One region of the Streptomyces sp. NPDC005393 genome, then DNA from elsewhere that is predicted to be linked to it. Evidence: riboswitches for the same ligand, from Rfam matches in the RefSeq annotation. Region 1 holds a riboswitch; each other region holds the start of a gene.

Region 1 (5,006 bases):
CGCGGCGGCGCGGCGCTCCAGCACCGCGCGGATCTCATCGGTCCACCACGAGGCGTGGCGCGGTTCGACGGCCACCCGGGTCTCGGAGGGGAAGCAGCGCAGACAGGCGTCCAGCAGCTCGCCGTCGGCCCGCAGGGTCGGCGGCAGCTGCAGGAGTACGGGGCCCAGCCGGTCGCCGAGGCCCTCTGCGTGGGACATCAGCCGCGCCACCGGCTCGCTCGGGTCGCGGAGCCGCTTGATATGGGTGAGATAGCGGCTGGCCTTGAGCGCCATCACGAAGTCGTCGGGGGTGCGCTTGCGCCAGGCGGCGAACTGATCGCGGTCGGGCAGCCGGTAGAAGGCGTTGTTGCTCTCGACGGTGGCGAAGGCACGGGCGTATTCCTCCAGCCACAGCCGCTGCGGGCAGCCGGCCGGGTAGAGGTCGCCACGCCAGTCCTTGTACTGCCACCCCGACGTGCCGACCAGGACGGTCATGCTTCGCCCGGATGCCAGGGCGGCCACTGCCCCGGCCGGTCGGCCCAGTGGACCTGTGCCGGGTCGTCCAGGTCGATACCGGGGAAGGCCTGCCGGACGCGCGGTTCGAACTCCTCCCGCTCGAGCGGCTCACAGCCGAGGCCCCGCAGCCGCACCCGTCGGTACCGGCTGTCGGATTCGAATGATTCGACGAAGACGGGGTATCCGGATGCGCCCGGGCTGGTGGCGTGCTCCATACCTCCAGGGTGCCGCAGCCGTCCGCATCCGCGCGTCGGGAGCGCCGGCCGGGGCCCGCCTGATTGCGGACGGGGACATTCTCGGATTGATTCGGATGGGTCCGTAGGGGACCCGATGGATTCGGCAGAGAGCCTTGTGCCGGGGGTGAGCGATGATCTTCACCGACCGTGTGGACGCCGGGCGGCGCCTCGCCGGGCGGCTGCGGCCCCTGGGCGAGGAGAAACCCGTGGTGCTCGGGCTGCCACGGGGCGGGGTGCCGGTGGCCTTTGAGGTGGCCCGGGCGCTGGAGGCGCCGCTGGATGTGATCATCGTCCGTAAGCTCGGTGTCCCCTTCCACCGGGAGCTGGGCTTCGGCGCCATCGGGGAGGGCGGTGTCCGTGTCGTCCACGAGGCGATCATCCGGATGAGCCGGGCCGACGCGGAGGACCTCGCGGAGGTGGAACGGACCGAGCAGGTGGAGCTGGACCGCCAGGCGCGGCGGTTCCGCCGGGGCCGGTCGCGGATCGCGGTCGAGGGCCGCACGGTGATCGTCGTGGACGACGGGATCGCGACCGGCGCTACGGCACGCGCCGCCTGCCGGGTCGCGCGGGCCCAGGGGGCGGCCCGGGTGGTTCTGGCCGTCCCGGTGGCGCCGCCGGACGCGGCCGCGTCGCTGCGCGAGGACGCGGACGAGGTGGTGTGCCTGTCCAGGCCCACGGACTTCTCGGCGGTGGGGGAGTGGTACGAGGACTTCTCCCAGACGGGAGACGCCGAGGTGGTGGAGTTGCTGTCCCGGTCGACTGGAGAGACGGGAGAGGCGCATCCTGGAAGGTAACGCAGGAGGTGATCGCGATGGAGACGATCGTGGGATGCGACATACAGATGGAATTCCGTGAGATCGGTCCGCTGACCGAGGCGGTCGTTCGGCTCAGGATGCATGACGGCACGGAAATGCTGGCCCAGGGCCGCGCGAACCGGAATCCGGACGACCCGGCACAGCCGAGAGTCGGTGAGGAGATCGCGGCAGCGAGGGCGCTGACCAATCTGGCCCACCGGCTGATCGGCAAGGCGGGTGGCGACATCGAGGAAGTCACCCACGCCAAGGCACATCTGGCGATGTAGGAAGAGGGAGCGTCTGCCGCGGTGGCCCCACCGCGGCAAACGCTGCTGCGCGGACGCCGGTCAGCCGCCGCTCAGATGTGGACGCCCTTCGACCGGAGGTAGGCGAGCGGATTGACATCCGAGCCGTAGTCGGGGTCGGTGCGCACCTCGAAGTGCACATGCGGACCGGTGCTGTTGCCGGTCGAACCGGACCGGCCTATCTGCCGGCCGCCGGCGACCGTCTGGCCCACCTGGACGGACAGCGACGACATATGGGCGTACTGGGTGTACATGCCGTCGGAGTGCCGGAGCACCACCTGATAGCCGTATGCCCCGCCCCAGCCCGCCGCGACCACCTCCGCCGGGCCCACGGCCCGCACCTGGGTGCCGACGGGGACGGGGAAGTCGGTGCCGGTGTGATGACCGCTCGACCAGCTGCTGCCGGATACGCCGTACGGGGTGCCCACCAGGGTGCTGCCGACCGGGGTGGTGAAGGACGAGGACGAGGACGAGCGGGTGGCGGTGTCCGTCTGCCGCTTCGGCGGCGTGCTCGTGTGCGCCTGCTCCCGGTCACCGCGCTGCTGGGGGCGCTGGGTGAGGGTGGTGCGGGGCGCGTCGGCGTGGGTGTCGAGGGCGAGCCGCTGACCGGGCAGGATCAGATTCGGATCGCTGCCGATGACCCGGCGGTTGGTCTCGTAGAGCCCCTCCCAGCCGCCCGCGACGTTCTGCGCGTCGGCGATCCTGGAGAGCGTGTCACCGCGGGCGACGGTGTATGAGGGGGACTGCGGAAGAGCCTTCGCCGTGGCCTTGGGGGTGGCCTTCGGCGCCGCCTCGGTGGTGGCTCTCGGGGCGGCCTTGGGGGCCGCCTCGGTGGCGGCCTTCGGGGTCTGTGTGCCGGATCCCTGGCCGCCGGATCCCTGGCCGCCGGATCCCGGGGTGCCGGATCCCGGGGTGCCCGGGGAGGTGTCCGGGGCGGGGCCGCCGCGCGTCAGGCCGGCCTTCACCGAGCAGATGGGCCAGGCGGTTGGCCCCTGGCTCGCGAGCACCTTCTCCGCGACCGCGATCTGCTGAGCCTTGGAGGCCAGGTCGGCCCGTGCGGCGTGAGCGGTGCCGCCGTACGCCTGCCAGGTGCTCTGGGTGAACTGGAGCCCACCGTAGAAGCCGTTCCCGGTGTTGATGCTCCAGTTGTTGGCGGACTCGCACTCCGCGACGTTGTCCCAGGTGCCGACGGAGGCCGCGTTCGCCTGGCCGACGCCGATGAGCGGCAGGGCGACCCCGGCGCCGCCCGCGGTGACCGCGAGCGAGGCGCGGGAGACGCGACGAGGCCGGGGCCGGCGGTGACGTCCGCGTGCAGCCATTGAGCTCTTCCTCTCCTACGCCTGCGAGGTGAGCTGTCGGGTTCGGGCTGGAGTTGCCCGGCCACCCGCACACGGTGCTTTCCACCGCGGCGTGCGTCTTCACCCCAAGCCGTGCCGCGCGGATCGCGGTACGGCGCCTACCTGGTTCCCCCGCTCCCGCCGTGACAGGTCGTCGTCACACCCCCTCGGCCGACGGCGGGACTCGGCGCTCCGGCGAAGGAGACCCGTGCAGCGAAAGCGACGGGTGCCGAACAGTAATCACATCGATTTGGTCACGACAAGACATCGAGACTGTTTGCGGTGAACAATCCGGAATGGGAAGTGGCTCAATAATGTGATCAATGTACCGGGAGACATAAGGCCGTCGACGCGGGGAAGGGAGACCCGAAGGGGGAATGGACGGGAGGCATCGGGGCACTCGCCCTCGCGGCCGGTGACCCGGCAGATGGCTGACCTCGGGAGGTCGCTCATGGTGCAACGGAACGGCACGACGACTCCACGGTCCCGGCCGCCTCGGCCACTGGCCTTATGCGCGCTGCTCGTCGGCGCGCTGGCCACGGCCACGGCCTGCGGCAGCGACACCGGGGACGGGGCGTCCTCGCCTCCCGCCTCATCCGTCGCGGCCGCCTCGTCCGCCGCGACCACCTCCTCCGACACGGCCACATCGTCCGTAAGCACCACTCCGCGGAGCGAACGGCCCGTGTCGCACAGCGCGAAGCCCCCCACGGCCTCGGCGCACACCTCCCCCTCGCATGCCTCCTCGTCGGCGCCCGCCGCCGCCTCCGGCGCGCGCCGGATCTGCTCCAAGGAGCAGTTGACGCTGACGGTCGGGCGGATGGATGTGGGCGCCGGGAATGTGTATCTGCCCCTGGTCCTCACCAACAAGGGCACCTCGACCTGCACCCTCACCGGGTTCCCCGGCGTCTCGCTGCTCGACTCCGCCGGCTCCGCGATCGGCGACCCCGCCACCCGGCGCGGCCCCACGCACTCGACGGTCTCCCTGCCGCCGGGCGGCAGCGCCTCCACGAGCCTGCATACGCTCAACGAGGGCATGACCGACACCCCGTGCCGGCGCACCCCCGCCGAGATCCGCGCCTATCCGCCGGATTCCTTCGGGGCGATGAAGGCGCCGGCGCGGTCCTTCCGGGTGTGCGGAGGCGTCTTCGAGGTCGAGGCGGTCCAATCCGGAACGGGCACCTGACACCGGCATCCAAGGCGCCCTCTCCCTCGCGCTGAAGTGTCCGAAAATCTTGACAAGGCAGGCGCTGACTGGCCGTGTTCACCCTTTCGCAATCAATAGGGGTAGGTCACCATGGGGATGCCTCACATGAGCCGGTGTGTAGCGTCCGGAGGGGGACGGTGTGATGGAGCGAGTCGCGGCCGAGGTCGAGACGGAACTGCTGGACCTTTCGGGAGCGACGCTTGAGGAACTGGACGGCAATCAGGAGTTCGCCCTCGCGATCCAGCGCTTACTCAACCTCGTACAGTCCCCGCCGACGCGCGCGACCTCGGCCGATACCAAATCGGGCTGTTGAGGGATTCCCGGCATGGCGGCGGTGCGGCATTCACGTCCCGTCCGCAGCCGCCAAGCACCCCCCTCTCCCCGGTGGTCCCCCATCACCGGCTGTCCGCGGCCTGCTTCGACCAACTGGCGCACGGCACCGGGGACGCGGCGGCGGTCGCCGAGCTCAGGGCGGGCCAGCGCAGCCGACTCATGCTGCTGTTACGCGCGTTGACCGAGATCGCCTCGGCCCATCCGCGGATTCCCGGGCCGCTGCCCGCGCCGCGTGAGGCGTGGAATCTGCTGATACGGGCCGAGCGGCACAGCCCCTCGAGCGTGGAGCGCCTGCTGCTGCA
Region 2 (5,006 bases), on a different contig from region 1:
GAGGCGGCCGCACGGTGGCCGGTGGGGGCGCCTTGCCCCGCCCCCCGGTTTGTTCGACCGGCCGGACGAGTGATACATCCAGCCTCTCCGGCGCAGGAGTGAGTGAGGCACAGTCACACCGACAGCTTCGCCGAATGGCGGCGCGGCCCGTGTTCACGCCGCTACGCTATGTGTGCGAAGCAGTCGCCCGGGGGGCGCGGCGAATCCAGGCCGGGAGGCGGGAGGAGAGACATGGGGCACTCACGAGCGGGCGGGACCCCGGCCGAGCTGATGGGCGGGCTTCTCGCCCGTGCGCAGAACGGCTTCGAGATCGGCGAGGCGGTACTGACCCAGGCGCGGAGCGCGCTGATGCACCAGTCCGAGCTGCGGTCCTGCCGTCAGTGCAATGAGCGGTGCGGCCGGCTCGGCTACAGCACCTACCGGCATGTCTTCCTGCTCCCCGACGGCAGCAGCCTGCTGCTGTGGGAGCTGGAGCACAACACCGGCGAGGACGGCAGCCCGCTGTACGAGCTCTACGCGGACGAGGACGCCCTGGCGCTGGCCGAGCGCCGCGTCCACGACCGCCTCGGCGGCGCCCGCTGGGAGGAGCTCGACGGATTACCGCTGTGGCTGCCCGAGCAGCTGCTGCACGCCGCCGAGCCCCTGGAGTCCCCGCGCGCGTACGTGGCCGACAACTCGGCCGACCACGCCCGCCGCGTATTGCGCCGCGCGGAGAACCCCGACCGGCCGGGCGAGGACACCGAGCGGCTGCTGGCGACCGCGTTCGCCCATGACATCGCCCTCGCGCCCAAGCCGCGCCGCCGCTCCGGCGGCCCCGACGCGACCTGGTGCCGCTTCTACGAGCACGCCTTCCTGCTCGCCGGCGGTGACGAGATCGTGCTGTGGGAGCTGGAGCACAATCTGACCCGCGACGGGCGGCTGGTGTGCGAGGTCTACCTCGACGAGGTCTCGGCGGAGCTGGCGGCCGACCGCCACGCCCGCGCGCTCGGCGTCGACCTCTGATCCCGTCCGCGTGCCGGACGCGCCCACGCGGACGCGCCCGTCCGCTGGACGCACCGACCCGCTGACGTACTCGCGCCCACGTACTCGCGCCCACGTACTCGCGCTGACGTACTCGCGCTGACGTACTCGCGCTGACGTACTCGCGCTGACGTACTCGCGCTGACGTACTCGCGCTGACGCCCCCGCGCCGACGCCCCCGCGCCGACGCCCCCGCGCCGACGCACCCACATGGCCGACACCGATTCGCCTGGCGGCCCGTCAGCCGGAAGCCTGGGGACGGCGGTGGACGCGACGGCCGGGCGCTCGGTGCGCGGACCAGGGATCAGGGAAAGCGAGACAAGCCGGTGCGGGTGCGAGGGATCAGGGCTCGTACGGGCGCCCGTGCGGAGCGGCGTACGGCCTGGGCCCGGCTGGCCGACACCCGTAGCCGGCCCCGCGCCCGGCTCCATATGCTCGTCGACACCAGCGCGCCCAGCGGAGGGACCGCCGGGCCCGGCGCGGCGGAGGAGGCGCCCAAGGGCCCGTCAGGCCATCGGCTGGCCCAGCTGATTCCCGGCCTGCTCCTCCTGGGCGGGATCCTCTTCGACCTGGCCGCCCCGCCCGGCTACACAGCTTCCCCCTTCTTCGCCGCCGCCCCGCTGGTCGCCGCCGCGCTCTCCCCGCTGCGGCCGACCGCCGTCACGGGGGTCCTCGCCGTCGCCGCCGCGTGTCTGCTGGCCGAGCTGCACGGCGTACCCGACCCGACCCAGGCGGCGACCGAGATCATCACGGTGGCGACCGTCACCCTGCTGGCGTTCGTCATCAACCGCGTCGTACGCCGCAGCGACCGGCGGCTCGCCTCGGCGCGCGGGGTCGCGGAGGCGGCCCAGCGCGCCGTACTGCCCGTGCCGCCCGCCCGCCTCGCCGGTCTGGATATCGCGGCGCGCTATGTGGCGGCGGAGAAGTTCGCCGCGATCGGCGGTGACCTGTACGCGGTCCAGGACACCCCGCACGGCATCCGGCTGGTCGTCGGGGACGTACGCGGCAAGGGGCTGCAGGCCGTGGAGATCGTCGCGATCCTCATCGGCGCCTTCCGGGAGGCGGCGGAGCAGGAGGCGACGTTGGAGGGGCTGGCGGGCCGGCTGGAGCGGGCGTTGCAGCGCGAGGGCGCACGCCGGGCCGATCTGGAGGTCTCCGAGGGGTTCACGACGGCCGTACTGGCGGAGATCCCGCGCGGCGAGTCGACCCTGCGCGTGATCACCCGCGGCCATCCGGCGCCACTGCTGCTGCGGGGGGACGGCAAGGTGCGCGCTCTGGAGCCGGAGGCGTCCGCGCTGCCGCTGGGGATGGGGGAACTGGGCGGCTGGCCCGACCGGGTGACGGAGCTGCGGTTCGCGGAGGGCGAGACGCTGCTGCTGTTCACGGACGGGGTGACGGAGGCCCGCGACCGGCAGGGCAAGTTCTACGACCCGAAGGAGCGGCTGCGCGGCCATACCTTCTCGGGGCCGGGGGAGCTGCTGGACGTGCTGGTGGCCGATGTCGAGCGGCATACGGGCGGCGGGACCTCGGACGACATGGCGCTGCTGGCGGTCCGCCGCGCGCCGGGGCGGACGAAGCGGACGAACGGGAACGGGAACGGGAACGGGAACGGGCGGGCGCACGAGGGCGACCACCGTCCGTAGTCGACTGGGATCGCTCCGCATAACAATTGATGCACGATCAGCGGATCAAGGTTTTTGCCAACCCTTTCCCGGGGTGTCGACTCGCCCCTATATGCCCCCTCTTGGTTCCTAAGTTCACGCCAAAGCTGCGCGGATTCTTCATAAGAGCTTGGAATCACATGGCGCCAGCTATTAACGTTCGATAACGCAGCGCGGTCGTCACAACCGTCGCCAGGGCGGCACCGTGCGCCGTCGCCGAATCCCATACGCACTGCGGCAGCACCAGCAGCACCAGCAGCACCAGCAGCACCAGCAGCACCAGCAGCACCAGCACCAGCAGCGGCACAGCACCACAGCAGCACCAAGGGAACCGGGGAACCACCACCTTGGGGTGAATCGGGTCGAACCTGACCCGTAGGAGACCTTCCTGCTCCGAACCCGTCAGCTAACCCGGTAGGCGAGTGGGAAGGAAAGGAGTGCGCCCCAGTGGCGTCCAACAGGTCTGCCCTAAACGAGGCTCCGTACCGCTCCTCCGGAGGCGGTCTCGGGACCGCCACCGCCTACGGCCCCGGCTTTGACGCCGGCGCCGGGATGGGCGCTGGGGACGGCCGCTTCGTCGCCGAGGGGATCGCCGGCCGGAACGCCGATGGGGGCGCGTCCGACGGCTCGGATCCCGGGTTCGACACCGAGCCCTGGGAGGAGTGGAACCCCACCGAGGACTCCATCGCTCCCCTGCGCGGCCGACACCGCGTCGGCAAGCAGCGGGGCGGGACCATGGCGCGCAGCAGCGCCGTCCTCGGAGTCGGCGTCATCGCGGCGGTCGGCGCCGGCGGTATGGCGAGCGCCAAGGACCGTCCGGCGGCACCCATCTCCATGCCGGATCTCGCGCACGTCGCCGACCAGGTCCAGGACCGGCTCCCGGCCGCCAAGGATCTGCCCGGCATCGGCTCATGGGTCTCGGACGACGACGGCTCCTCGACGCCCGGCACAGCCCCCCTCTCCCAGGTCGGACTGACCGCCGAGGACGAGAAGAGCGGCACCACCGACGCCGGCGAGGCGCTGCGCGCCCGCATCCTGCAGCAGGCCGAGAACCAGCAGAACGCCGCCGACGAGGACCAGCGCGTCGCCGCGGCCAAGGCCGCCGCCAACAAGGCCGCCGACGCCGCGGCGCAGCGCAAGGCCGAGGCCGCCGCGGCGAAGAAGGCCGCCGAGCAGAAGGCGAAGGAGGTCGCCGCGAAGAAGGCCGAGGCCGAGCGCCGTGCCAAAGTCGCCGCCGCCTACACCCTCCCCGTCGCCTCGTACACCCTGACCGCCGGCTTCGGCCAGGCCGGCGACCTGTGGTCCGCCGACCACACCGGCCAGGACTTCGCCGCCCCGACCGGCACCCCGGTCAAGGCGGTGCACGGTGGCACCATCACGCAGGCGGGCTGGGCCGGTTCGTACGGCTACCGCATCGTGCTCACCCTCGACGACGGCACCGAGCTCTGGTTCTGCCACCTGTCGTCCATGGTCGTCACCTCGGGCAAGGTGACGACGGGCGAGGTCATCGGCCGCGTCGGCGCCACCGGCAATGTGACCGGCCCGCACCTCCACCTCGAGGTCCGGCCCGGCGGCGGCTCGCCGATCGACCCGATGCCCTGGCTGCGCGACCACGGGCAGAACCCCTGATACTCCGGCGGCCCTGGCGCTCTCTCCCCCCTTGACGCCAGGGCCGCCGGTTCCGTATCGGCGCCGGTTCCGGAACAACATCGTTGGCGCGGACGTTGACACCATGCATGGCTGACAACAAGCAGAAGATCGGTGATCTGCCCGTCTTCCCGCTCTCCCTCGGCGGCAATGTCTTCGGCTGGACGGCCGACGAAGCCGAGTCCTTCAAGGTGCTCGACGCCTACGCGGCGGCGGGCGGCAACTTCATCGACACCGCCGACGTCTACTCGGCGTGGGCCCCCGGCAATCAGGGCGGCGAGTCCGAGACCATCCTGGGCAACTGGTTCGCCTCCCGCGGCAACCGCGCCGATATCGTCCTCGCCACCAAGGTGGGCGGCGGCTCCCCGGAGCGCCGCGGTCTGATCTCCTCCGCCATCAGGTCGGGCGTCGAGGAATCCCTGCAGCGGCTCCGCACCGACTACATCGACCTCTACTACACCCACTACGACGATCCGTCGGTGCCGGTGGAGGAGATCGCCACCACCCTGGACGAGCTGGTCCGGGAGGGCAAGGTGCGCGAGATCGCCGCCTCCAACATCAGCGCCGAGCGCCTCGAATCCCTCCTGGACTTCTCCACCAAGGAAAACCTCGCCCGCTACGTCGCCCTCCAGCCCCACTACAACCTGGTCTCGCGCGACACCTTCGAGGGCGAGACGG
Region 3 (5,006 bases), on a different contig from region 1:
TACGCGAGGACGTCGCGGACCTCCTTGCGCTCGTAGAAGCGCACCCCGCCGACGACCTTGTACGGCAGCCCGACCCGGATGAAGACTTCCTCGAAGACACGGGACTGGGCGTTGGTCCGGTAGAAGACGGCGACGTCTCCCGCCTTGGCGTCGCCCGCGTCCGTCAGCCGGTCGATCTCATCGGCGACGAACTGCGCCTCGTCGTGCTCGGTGTCAGCCACATAGCCGGTGATGGTGGCTCCGGCGCCCGCCTCGGTCCACAGGTTCTTCGGGCGGCGGTTCTCATTGCGCTCGATGACGGCGTTGGCCGCGCTCAGGATCGTCTGGGTCGAGCGGTAGTTCTGCTCCAGCAGGATCGTCCGCGCGGCCGGGTAGTCCTCCTCGAACTGGAGGATGTTACGGATCGTGGCGCCCCGGAAGGCGTAGATCGACTGGTCGGCGTCGCCCACGACGCACAGCTCGCCGGCCTCCTCACCGGTGCCCACCAGCTCGCGCACCAGGGTGTACTGCGCGTGGTTGGTGTCCTGGTACTCGTCGACGAGGACATGGCGGAAGCGGCGGCGGTAGTGCTCGGCGACGTCCGGGAACGCCTGGAGCAGATTGACCGTCGTCATGATGATGTCGTCGAAGTCGAGGGCGTTTGCCTCGCGCAGCCTCGACTGGTACATGGCGTACGCCTCGGCGAGGGTCTTCTCAAAACCGTCCGCCGCCTGCCCGGCGAAGGTCTCCTCGTCGATCAGCTCGTTCTTCAGGTTGGAGACCTTGGCACTGAAGGACTTCGGCGGGAACCGCTTGGGGTCGAGATCCAGATCCCGGCAGACGAGCGCCATCAGCCGCTTCGAGTCGGCGGCATCGTAGATCGAGAACGAGGACGTGAAGCCGAGCTTCTTCGACTCGCGGCGCAGGATGCGGACGCACGCGCTGTGGAAGGTCGACACCCACATGGCGTTGGCCCGGGGGCCGACCAGCTGCTCGACCCGCTCCTTCATCTCCCCCGCCGCCTTGTTCGTGAAGGTGATGGCGAGGATCTGCCCGGGGTGCACACCGCGCGCGCCCAGCAGATAGGCGATGCGGTGGGTGAGCACGCGGGTCTTGCCGGAACCGGCGCCCGCGACGATCAGCAGCGGCGCACCGGTGTGCTCCACGGCGGCCCGCTGCTGCTCGTTCATCCCCTCGAGCAGGGCGGACGGGTCCACGGCGGGGCGCGCCGCGCCGTCCCGGTAGTACGCCTCTCTGGGCACGGGCGCGTCGAAGCCGGTGCCGAAGAGGTGGTGCGGCACGCCCTCACCACCTGCGGGGCCGTGGTCCGCGGGACCCTCACGGTCCTCGGGCGGCGGGGGCTCCTCGTCCGAGTGCCCGAGGTCCGCCAGGAAGCTGTCATCAAAGAGGCTGCTCATCGCTCACCGAGTCTAAGCCGCCCCACCGACACCGTACGCGCGGATATCACGAACCGAGCGGCCCCGGCGGCGGATGCCCCGCCGCCGCCCCCGCCCCCGGCGCGGCCGGGGCCGGCCGACCGAGGCCGACGGAGAGGGCCCCGAGCCCCCAAGGCCCCCGGCGGCCCCCGCCTCCAGCGGCGCGGGGCCCGGCGCCGACCGCAGCCGACGCAGCGGGCTCAGCCGGTGCAAGTCGAGGGCCGGTGGAGAGGGCCGCGGCCTCGCCGCCGGGGCGCAGGGCCCGGCGCCGGCCGGGGGCGGGGCGGGCCCCGGGGCGGCCCTGGCGCCCAGTCGCCGGGTCGTTTCGGGCAATACGACCACCAGCCTTCACAAGAGCACCACGAGTTGGTTACCGTCCTCCGTCAGGCAGCCCGTACACCCGTCGGCGACCGCGTCGACACGGGCAGCCTCCGCCGAGTCCGGCCCCGTCGTGAGACGCGGCAGCCGGAGCCGGGGACCCACAACGCAACACCGGGGTGAATCGGCCCGCGCGACGGCACCATGCGTGTCAGTCGTACGAGCCGTAGGGCAACCTTCCGAACCGCCCGAACCCGACAGCTAACCCGGTAGGCGGTCCACGGAAGGAGTCGCCACCCTTGGCGTCGCACCGCAAGCCGCGGACCCGGATATCGGCCTCGCTCACCGGTCAGGGCCGCCGTACCGCTGTCGGGGTCACCACCGCCGCCCTGGCCTCCGTCACGCTCCTCTCCCAGACGGCGAACGCCGTGCCCGGCGATCACAAGCCGGCCGCCACCCAGTCGATCGAGAAGGTCAAAGAGAAGGTCGACACCCTCTACCACCAGGCGGAAACCGCCACTCAGCGCTACAACGCCGCCAAGGAGCGCGCCGACCAGCAGCGCGTCAAGGTCGACCGGCTGCTGGACAAGGTCGCCCAGCGCACCGAGAAGCTGAACGAGGCGCGGCGCACGCTCGGCAACTACGCCGCCGCCCAGTACCGCGACGGCGGCATGGCCACCAGCGCCGCGGCCCTGCTGTTCTCCAACGATCCGCAGGACATGTTCGACCAGTCCCATCTGATGGACCGGATGAGCGGCAAGCAGAAGAAGGCCGTCGACGACTTCGAGGCGCAGCGGACGAAGGCCGCCAAGGAGCGCGGTAAGGCCACCGAGAGCCTCGCCTCGCTGACCTCGTCGCAGAAGGAACTGAGGACCCAGAAGAAGTCCGTCCAGGACAAGCTGACCGAGGCCCGCCGGCTGCTGGCGAATCTGACCGCCAAGGAGAAGGCGCGGCTGGCGGCGATCGAGAAGAAGAAGGAAGCGGAGGCCCGCCGTAAGGCCGCCGTGCTGGCGGAGAAGCAGCGGAAGGCGGCGGCCGAGCGCAAGCAGCAGGAGCAGAACGACAGCTCCGGCTCCGGCTCCGGCTCGACGACCCCCTCCACGCCGTCGGCCCCCTCCGCCCCCTCGAACAGCACCAAGGCGGCCCAGGCGATCGCCTTCGCGAAGTCGCAGCTCGGCAAGCCGTACGTCTGGGGCGCGACCGGCCCCAACTCCTACGACTGCTCAGGGCTGACCCAGGCCGCCTGGAAGGCCGCCGGGGTGTCGCTGCCGCGCACGACCTGGGACCAGGTGAAGGCCGGTACGCGCGTCTCGACGTCCGACCTCCAGCCGGGCGACCTGGTCTTCTTCTATGACGACATCAGCCATGTCGGGCTCTATACAGGCGACGGGATGATGATCCACGCGCCCAAGCCGGGTGATGTGGTGAAGGAGGCTCCGATCACCGAGATGCCGATCTACGGAAGCGTACGGCCGGCGTAGTGCGCGGTGCGGCTGCCCGGGCGCCGGGCAGCCGCACCATCGGATCAGGTCGGATCAGGTCGGATCAGGTCGGATCGGATCGGCTCAGCTCGGATCGGATCGGCTCAGGTGCCGGGCTTGCGCCCGTAGACGTACACATCGTCGCCGTTCTTCAGCAGGCTCCAGTACTTCTTCGCGTCGGCCGAGCGCATGTTGACGCAGCCGTGGGAGCCGGGCGGGGACCATACGCTCCCCGCGATCGAGTGGAACGCCTCGCCGCCGTCGAAGAACTGGCTGTACGGCATGGCGACGTCATAGAGCGTCGACCAGTGGTCGATGTCCCGCCAGTAGATCTTCTTCAGCCCGGTGCGGGTCTCGTACCGGTCGCGCCCGGTGCGCACCGGCACCGGCCCGTACACCAGCCGGGAGCCGTCCTGGACCCAGCTCAGCTGCCGGGTGAGATCGACGCAGGCGATACGGCCCTTGTTCGTCGGGCACTTTCTCGCCGCGTTCGGATCGTGTAGCGCCGCCTTCTGGGTGTTGATGAGGCTCATGACGCCCCAGGTGACGGGGCCCGCGTAGCCGATGGTCGGGCTGATGCCGTGGTTGATCTGGAACTTCTGGATCGCCAGGCAGTCCGCTCGTGACTGCCGCCCGTCGACCGGGCGGCCGAGGAACTTCTCGGCCTGCTTCTGGTACGGGCCGGTGCTGGTCGTGCACGACGACGCGGCCGATGTCGGCTGTGCGGCCGTCGCGGCCTGTGCCGGACTGGCGGCGGCCATCGCGAGCGGCACCACCATGCCCATCAGCCCCAGCGCGGCCCCCGCCCGGCGCCCCCGACGGCTCTTGATTGCCCCCACTACCCCCATTGCCACTCCCTCCGAACTGTCTTGGTCTTCTTGAAGACAGCTCGCGAGTGCAAAGGGTTGCACGTGGTATCAGTCCGTTATCTGCCGCTATCTGTCGCTCAGAGGCGGACGATCAGGTCCACAGCACCGCGATGAAGATGTTCGCCGTCGTGAGGGCGCCCACCGCGCCGAAGACCTCCGGCTCCACCTTCTCCTCGTCCCGCTTCACATAGACCAGGCCCAGAATCACAATCAGCAGCGCCAGCTTCACTCCGATCTTGAGCGTGTTGAGGCTGTTGTCCTCGGCCTGGTTGAGGCCGACCAGCGCCACCCCGGTCACCAGCATGGTCAGCGCCCCGTGCAGCATCGCCGGGACCATCCGGGCCTCGCCCGACCGCATCGCCTTCATCTGCGTGAGGAAGCCCCCGAGCAGCGCGGCGATGCCGACGATGTGCAGACCGACGAACACATGAATCAGTACGTCCATGGCTCGGAGATTAGCCCCGCGCATATCACCGCCCCGCACTCGGGTTGGCCCCGATCACCGCTTCGGTCAGAGCCACCCCCCGCTCCTCACCGCCCCGCACACCGCACGATCAGCCACGGCCACCACAGCGACGAAATCTGTCCACTCCCGTTCATCGCACCGCACCGCCCCCACCGCGCGCCCTAACTTCCTCCTCCAGGTGGCAGTCCGCTTCCCGTCAACCGAGGGTCCCCGCCTCATGGGCGGACTGCCGCCTGTCCGCTCCCCCGAGGAAAGGTGAATCGCCGCAGTGGCGTCGCACAGCCCGCATCCGAAGCCCAAGCAGCGTTCGCTCGCCGGCACCACCGCCCGCACGGCCGCACTCCTCGCCCTCACGGGCGCCGCCTCCGCCACCCTCCTGGGCGGCACCGGGTACGCCGAGAACCGTCCCACCCCCGCTCAGGTGAAGGCCAAGGTCGACCGCTACCAGCGGGAGGCC
Region 4 (5,006 bases), on a different contig from region 1:
CCTCGGCGGCGGGGAGTCCTCCCGGCTGCACAACCGCCTGGTGCGCCGCGACCGCACCGCCGTGGCCGCCGGATTCGGGCTGCTGCGGCTGGCGGGCGCGCCCTCGCTCGGCTGGCTGGACGTGAAGACCTCCGGCGGCGTCGAGGTGCCCGCCATCGAGTCCGCCGTCGACGAGGAGCTGGCCCGCTTCACCGAGGAGGGGCCGACCCCGCAGGAGATGGAGCGCGCCCAGGCCCAGATCGAGCGCGAATGGCTGGACCGGCTGTCCACGGTCGGCGGCCGGGCCGATGAGCTGTGCCGGTTCGCCGTGCTGTTCGGCGACCCCCAGCTGGCGCTGACCGCCGTGGAGCGGGTGCTCGACATCACCCCCGAGGAGGTGCGGGCCGTGGCCGCGGCGCGGCTGCGCCCCGACAACCGCGCCGTGCTGGTCTACGAGCCCGTGCAGGGCGCGGACGCCGCCGCCGAAGCCGACGACACCGACGCAGAAGGGGAGGCGGCCCAGTGAGCGACGCCGTCACCGCGACCATGACGTTCCACCCGCAGCCGCAGGGCGGTGCCCCGAAGCCGTGGGCCTTCCCGGCCCCCGAGCGCGGTGAGCTGGCCAACGGCCTCACCGTGCTGCGCTGCCACCGCCCCGGCCAGCAGGTCGTCGCCGTCGAGATCAATCTGGACGCCCCGCTCGACGCCGAGCCGGCCGGGCTCGACGGCGTCGCCACGATCATGGCGCGCGCCCTGTCCGAGGGCACCGACAAGCACGACGCCGAGGAGTTCGCCGCCGAGCTCGAGCGCTGCGGCGCCACCCTGGACGCACACGCCGACCACCCCGGCGTCCGCGTCTCGCTGGAGGTCCCGGTCTCCCGGCTGCCCAAGGCGCTCGGCCTGCTCGCCGACGCCCTGCGCGCCCCCGCCTTCCCCGACAGCGAGGTCGAGCGGGTGGTGCGCAACCGGCTGGACGAGATCCCGCACGAGCTGGCCAACCCCGCCCGCCGCGCCTCGATGGCCCTGGCCAAGGAGCTGTTCCCGGCCGAGTCGCGGATGTCCCGGCCGCGCCAGGGCACCCAGGAGACCATCGAGGGCATCGACGCCGCGGCCGTACGGGCCTTCTACGAGGCGCATGTCCGGCCCTCCACGGCGACCGCCGTCGTGGTCGGCGACCTCAGCGGCGTGGACCTCGAGAAGGCGCTCGCCGACACCCTCGGCACCTGGAAGGGCGGCGCTGCCGCGCCGCGCCCCGTCCCCCCGATCATCGCCGACGACACCGGCCGTGTGGTGATCGTCGACCGGCCGGGCGCGGTGCAGACGCAGCTGCTCATCGGGCGGATCGGCGCCGACCGCCACGACCGGATCTGGCCCGCGCAGGTGCTGGGCACGTACTGCCTGGGCGGCACCCTCACCTCCCGGCTCGACCGCGTGCTGCGCGAGGAGAAGGGCTACACCTACGGCGTGCGCGCCTTCGGCCAGGTGCTGCGCTCGTCGCCCCCGTCGCCCGCCGGCGGGTCCACGGGCGCCGCGATGCTGGCGATCAGCGGCTCGGTGGCCACCGAGGTCACCGGGCCCGCGCTGGAGGACCTCTGGAAGGTGCTGCGCACGCTGCAGGAGGAGGGTCTGACGGATGCCGAGCGCGATGTCGCCGTGCAGAACCTCGTCGGTGTCGCCCCGCTGAAGTACGAGACGGCGGCGGCCGTCGCGGGCACCCTCGCCGATCAGGTCGAGCAGCACCTTCCGGACGACTTCCAGGCGCAGTTGTACGCCCGCCTCGCGGAGGCCGGGACGGTGGAGGCGACCGCGGCGGTGGTGAGCGCCTTCCCCGCGGACCGGCTGGTCACGGTGCTGGTCGGGGACGCCTCGGTGATCGCGGAGCCGGTCAAGGCGCTGGGCATCGGCGAGGTGCGCGTCATCTCGGGCTGATTCGCCCGGAGTCGGCACGGCGGGCCGACGAGCCATCAGCGGAAGGACCCTGGCGTCGCATGAGACGCCAGGGTCCTCTCGTATGCCCGTTTTATAGAGAGATCGCTTGTTTGGTTTGTGGCGAGAGCAACAAAAACCCGGATCTGTTTGGTGATCGAAAGATGCCCCGTTTAGCGTCAGTCCGGCTGTTCGCCAGTTGCACGCCGCACCCGCGGCACGGACAGCCATCGCCGAGTCCCCGTACGGCGCGAGCCAGGGGAGCCGGGGACCCACATGTCCCCAGGGGTGAATCGTGCGCCTTCCCCGGCCGGGGGAGGGGCTCGTAGGAGACCTTCCTGCTCCGAACCCGTCAGCTAACCCGGTAGGCGAGAAGGAAGGAAAGGAGTGCGCCAGCCTATGGCGTCCACCAGTGCCGCCGGGAAGCACCGCCGTCCCCGCAGGGCCACCGTCCGCACCGGCGCGAACTTCGTGGGCATCACCACGGTCGCTTCGGGTGTCGTCGCCGGGATCGCCGGACCGGCCTTCGCGGCATCCGATGAGGCCCCCGCTCCCCAGGACACCGGTCTGCGCCAGGCGATCGTGATCGGCGACGGGCTCGCCGGCCACATCGAGGAGCAGGCGCAGGCCCAGGAGAACGCCGCCGCTCAGGCGGCGGCCAAGGCGCGGGCGGAAGCGGTCGCGCGCCAGGAGGCCGCCAGAAAGGCGGAGGCGGCGGCGAAGAAGGCCAAGGCGGAGCGCGAGGTCAAGGTGCGCGCCGCGCGGGAGGCCGAGCGCAAGCGTCTCAACACCTTCGTGTCGCCGGTCACGGGCTCCTACGTCTCCACCGGCTACCAGGCGTCCAGCGGGCTGTGGTCCTCCGGCAGCCACACCGGGATCGACTTCCACGCCGCGTCCGGTACCTCGGTGCACGCTGTCGGCTCCGGCGAGGTCGTCGAGGCGGGCTGGGGCGGCAGTTACGGCAACAACGTCGTCATCAAGATGAACGACGGCACCTACACCCAGTACGGCCACCTCTCGTCGATCGGCGTCTCGGTCGGCCAGAAGGTCACCCCCGGCCAGCAGATCGGCCTGTCGGGCGCCACCGGCAACGTCACCGGCCCGCATCTGCACTTCGAGGCCCGCACCAGCCCGGACTACGGCTCGGACATGGACCCCGTGGCGTACCTGCGCTCGCACGGCGTCAACGTCTGACCGTCGCCAGGACTCATCGCGAGCACTCACCGCGAAGACGTGACGCGAAGGCCCCGTCCGGCTCTTGGGTTCCAGGGACGGGGCCTTCCGCATGTCCACTGCACGGTGACCAAAAAATATCCATGAAATCCCTCCCGCCATCGGAAATTCCGGCCGCTTGGAATAGAGTCGTCAAACGCGTGCCAATCAGGTGCGTTTCGCGGGCATTAAGGCGGAGGTTCGACAATGCGGGTCCGTAAGTGAGCGGGGATACGACCGCGATCCAGGGCGGCCGGCGGATTTCGGCACACGCGGTGTGCACCGCGATCCGCGACGACATCGTCTCCGGAACCTTCGCGCCCGGCAGCCGGCTCACCGAGGAACTTCTCGCCCGGCGCTACGGCGTTTCGCGGGTGCCCGTCCGCGAGGCGCTGCGCACCCTGGAGTCCGAGGGCTTTGTGACGACCCGGCGCCACGCGGGCGCGTGCGTCGCGCAGCCCTCCGAGCGCGACGCGGCCGATCTGCTCGACATCCGCGCGCTGCTGGAGCCGCTGGGCGCCGCCCGCGCCGCCCAGCGGCGCACCGAGGCGCATCTGAAGGTGTTGCGCGGCCTGGTCCGGCTCGGCCAGGAGCGGGCCCAGCGCGGCCAGTTCAGTGAGGCGCGGTCGCTGGGCGACTGGTTCCACGAGACGCTCGCCCAGGCGTCCGGCAGCCCGAGCCTGGCCGGGCTCCTCGTCCAGCTGCGGCGCAAGACCGCGTGGGTGTACGCGGTCGATCCGGCCCGGCAGATCGTGCCGCCCCCGGCGCCGGGCGGTGCGGGGCGCCCCGATCCGAGGGTGCGGGCCGTCGAGTCCTGGGCGGAGCACGGCGCGCTGGTGGACGCTGTCGCGCGCGGTGACGCGGACCGGGCGCGGGCGCTCGCCACGGCGCATACCGAGCGCGCGCTGTCGGAATTCCGGTTGCGCCGCCCTGTTCCGGTGAGAACTTCGAAACATTCCGTAAACACGGCAAGCGGCCGGAATTAACAGCGGTCCCGTATACAGCTGAGGGGGGGAATTCTCGGCGCGCTATCGCGGCTCGGTCTTCGTCGCCGAGTCCGGCCGGAATGAGAAAAACAACAAATGGGGCCGCGGTGACCTGAATGGTCACCGCGGCCCCGTCCCTCCGAATGCGGATTCGGAGGGAATCAGACGGTCTCCGGAAGCTCCTCCAGGCCCTCCGCCACCAGCTTCGCCAGACGGTCGAGCGCGACCTCGGCGTCCTCGGCGTCGGACGCGAGAACGACCTCCTCGCCGCCCTGAGCGCCCAGGCTGAGCACGGCCAGCATGGAAGCGGCGTTGACCGGGGTGCCGTCAGCCTTGGCGATCGTGATGGGGACGCCGGCGGCGGTGGCCGCCCGGACGAAGATCGACGCAGGGCGGGCGTGCAGGCCCTCGGCCCAGCCGATGTTGATGCGGCGCTCAGCCATGGTGTTGCCCTTCAGGTGTGGCGGGTTGCTGTTGTCTAGACCAAAATCATACGGTGTCCGTATGCATCCGGGCCATGCCCGAGTGAGTCCGGGCATGCCCGGACCGGCCCGATACGGACCTTCCCCCGACACCCGCGCTCAACGCAAGGGTGTCCATCATTCGGACCCCCCTGTACCAGGCCCGTACCCTGGGCCGCATGCGGATCCCGTCGGACCACCACGCCTACCCGACCCACTGGGAAGCCGACGTGGTGCTCCGGGACGGCGGCACCGCCCAGATCCGCCCCATCACCCCCGACGACGCGCAGCGGCTGGTCAGCTTCTACGAGCACGTCTCGGACGAGTCGAAGTACTACCGCTTCTTCGCGCCCTACCCCCGCCTCTCCGACCGCGATGTGCACCGCTTCACGCACCACGACTACGTCGACCGGGTCGGCCTGGCGGCCATCGTCGGGGATGA

The links. Region 1 has a riboswitch for cyclic di-AMP ahead of ABZS71_RS05065 (transglycosylase family protein). Riboswitches for the same ligand answer to the same signal wherever they lie in the genome.
Positions count from the first base shown of each region.
Region 2: linked by a shared signal. The riboswitch ahead of ABZS71_RS07280 (M23 family metallopeptidase) and the one ahead of ABZS71_RS05065 (transglycosylase family protein) in region 1 are both predicted to bind cyclic di-AMP.
Region 3: linked by a shared signal. The riboswitch ahead of ABZS71_RS09605 (NlpC/P60 family protein) and the one ahead of ABZS71_RS05065 (transglycosylase family protein) in region 1 are both predicted to bind cyclic di-AMP.
Region 4: linked by a shared signal. The riboswitch ahead of ABZS71_RS04095 (M23 family metallopeptidase) and the one ahead of ABZS71_RS05065 (transglycosylase family protein) in region 1 are both predicted to bind cyclic di-AMP.

Region 1 covers NZ_JBEXFG010000003.1:122,107-127,112, forward strand. Annotated here, with positions in the region: gene ABZS71_RS05045 (DUF72 domain-containing protein) at 1-474, opposite strand, end outside; gene ABZS71_RS05050 (hypothetical protein) at 471-710, opposite strand; partial or broken gene ABZS71_RS05055 (phosphoribosyltransferase family protein) at 863-1,489, shown strand; gene ABZS71_RS05060 (DUF1876 domain-containing protein) at 1,543-1,812, shown strand; gene ABZS71_RS05065 (transglycosylase family protein) at 1,884-3,149, opposite strand; cyclic di-AMP (ydaO/yuaA leader) riboswitch at 3,155-3,331, opposite strand; gene ABZS71_RS05070 (DUF4232 domain-containing protein) at 3,619-4,350, shown strand; gene ABZS71_RS05075 (hypothetical protein) at 4,511-4,684, shown strand; gene ABZS71_RS05080 (HEXXH motif domain-containing protein) at 4,756-5,006, shown strand, end outside.
Region 2 covers NZ_JBEXFG010000005.1:11,826-16,831, reverse strand. Annotated here, with positions in the region: gene ABZS71_RS07295 (DUF6227 family protein) at 232-1,002, shown strand; gene ABZS71_RS07290 (PP2C family protein-serine/threonine phosphatase) at 1,347-2,663, shown strand; gene ABZS71_RS07285 (hypothetical protein) at 2,818-2,988, opposite strand; cyclic di-AMP (ydaO/yuaA leader) riboswitch at 2,981-3,117, shown strand; gene ABZS71_RS07280 (M23 family metallopeptidase) at 3,129-4,310, shown strand; gene ABZS71_RS07275 (aldo/keto reductase) at 4,418-5,006, shown strand, end outside.
Region 3 covers NZ_JBEXFG010000007.1:104,124-109,129, forward strand. Annotated here, with positions in the region: gene pcrA (DNA helicase PcrA) at 1-1,397, opposite strand, end outside; cyclic di-AMP (ydaO/yuaA leader) riboswitch at 1,863-2,025, shown strand; gene ABZS71_RS09605 (NlpC/P60 family protein) at 2,033-3,214, shown strand; gene ABZS71_RS09610 (L,D-transpeptidase) at 3,319-3,993, opposite strand; gene ABZS71_RS09615 (hypothetical protein) at 4,175-4,528, opposite strand; gene ABZS71_RS09620 (NlpC/P60 family protein) at 4,818-5,006, shown strand, end outside.
Region 4 covers NZ_JBEXFG010000002.1:369,531-374,536, reverse strand. Annotated here, with positions in the region: gene ABZS71_RS04105 (pitrilysin family protein) at 1-505, shown strand, start outside; gene ABZS71_RS04100 (pitrilysin family protein) at 526-1,908, shown strand; cyclic di-AMP (ydaO/yuaA leader) riboswitch at 2,127-2,290, shown strand; gene ABZS71_RS04095 (M23 family metallopeptidase) at 2,305-3,099, shown strand; gene ABZS71_RS04090 (GntR family transcriptional regulator) at 3,339-4,103, shown strand; gene ABZS71_RS04085 (HPr family phosphocarrier protein) at 4,265-4,546, opposite strand; gene ABZS71_RS04080 (GNAT family N-acetyltransferase) at 4,744-5,006, shown strand, end outside.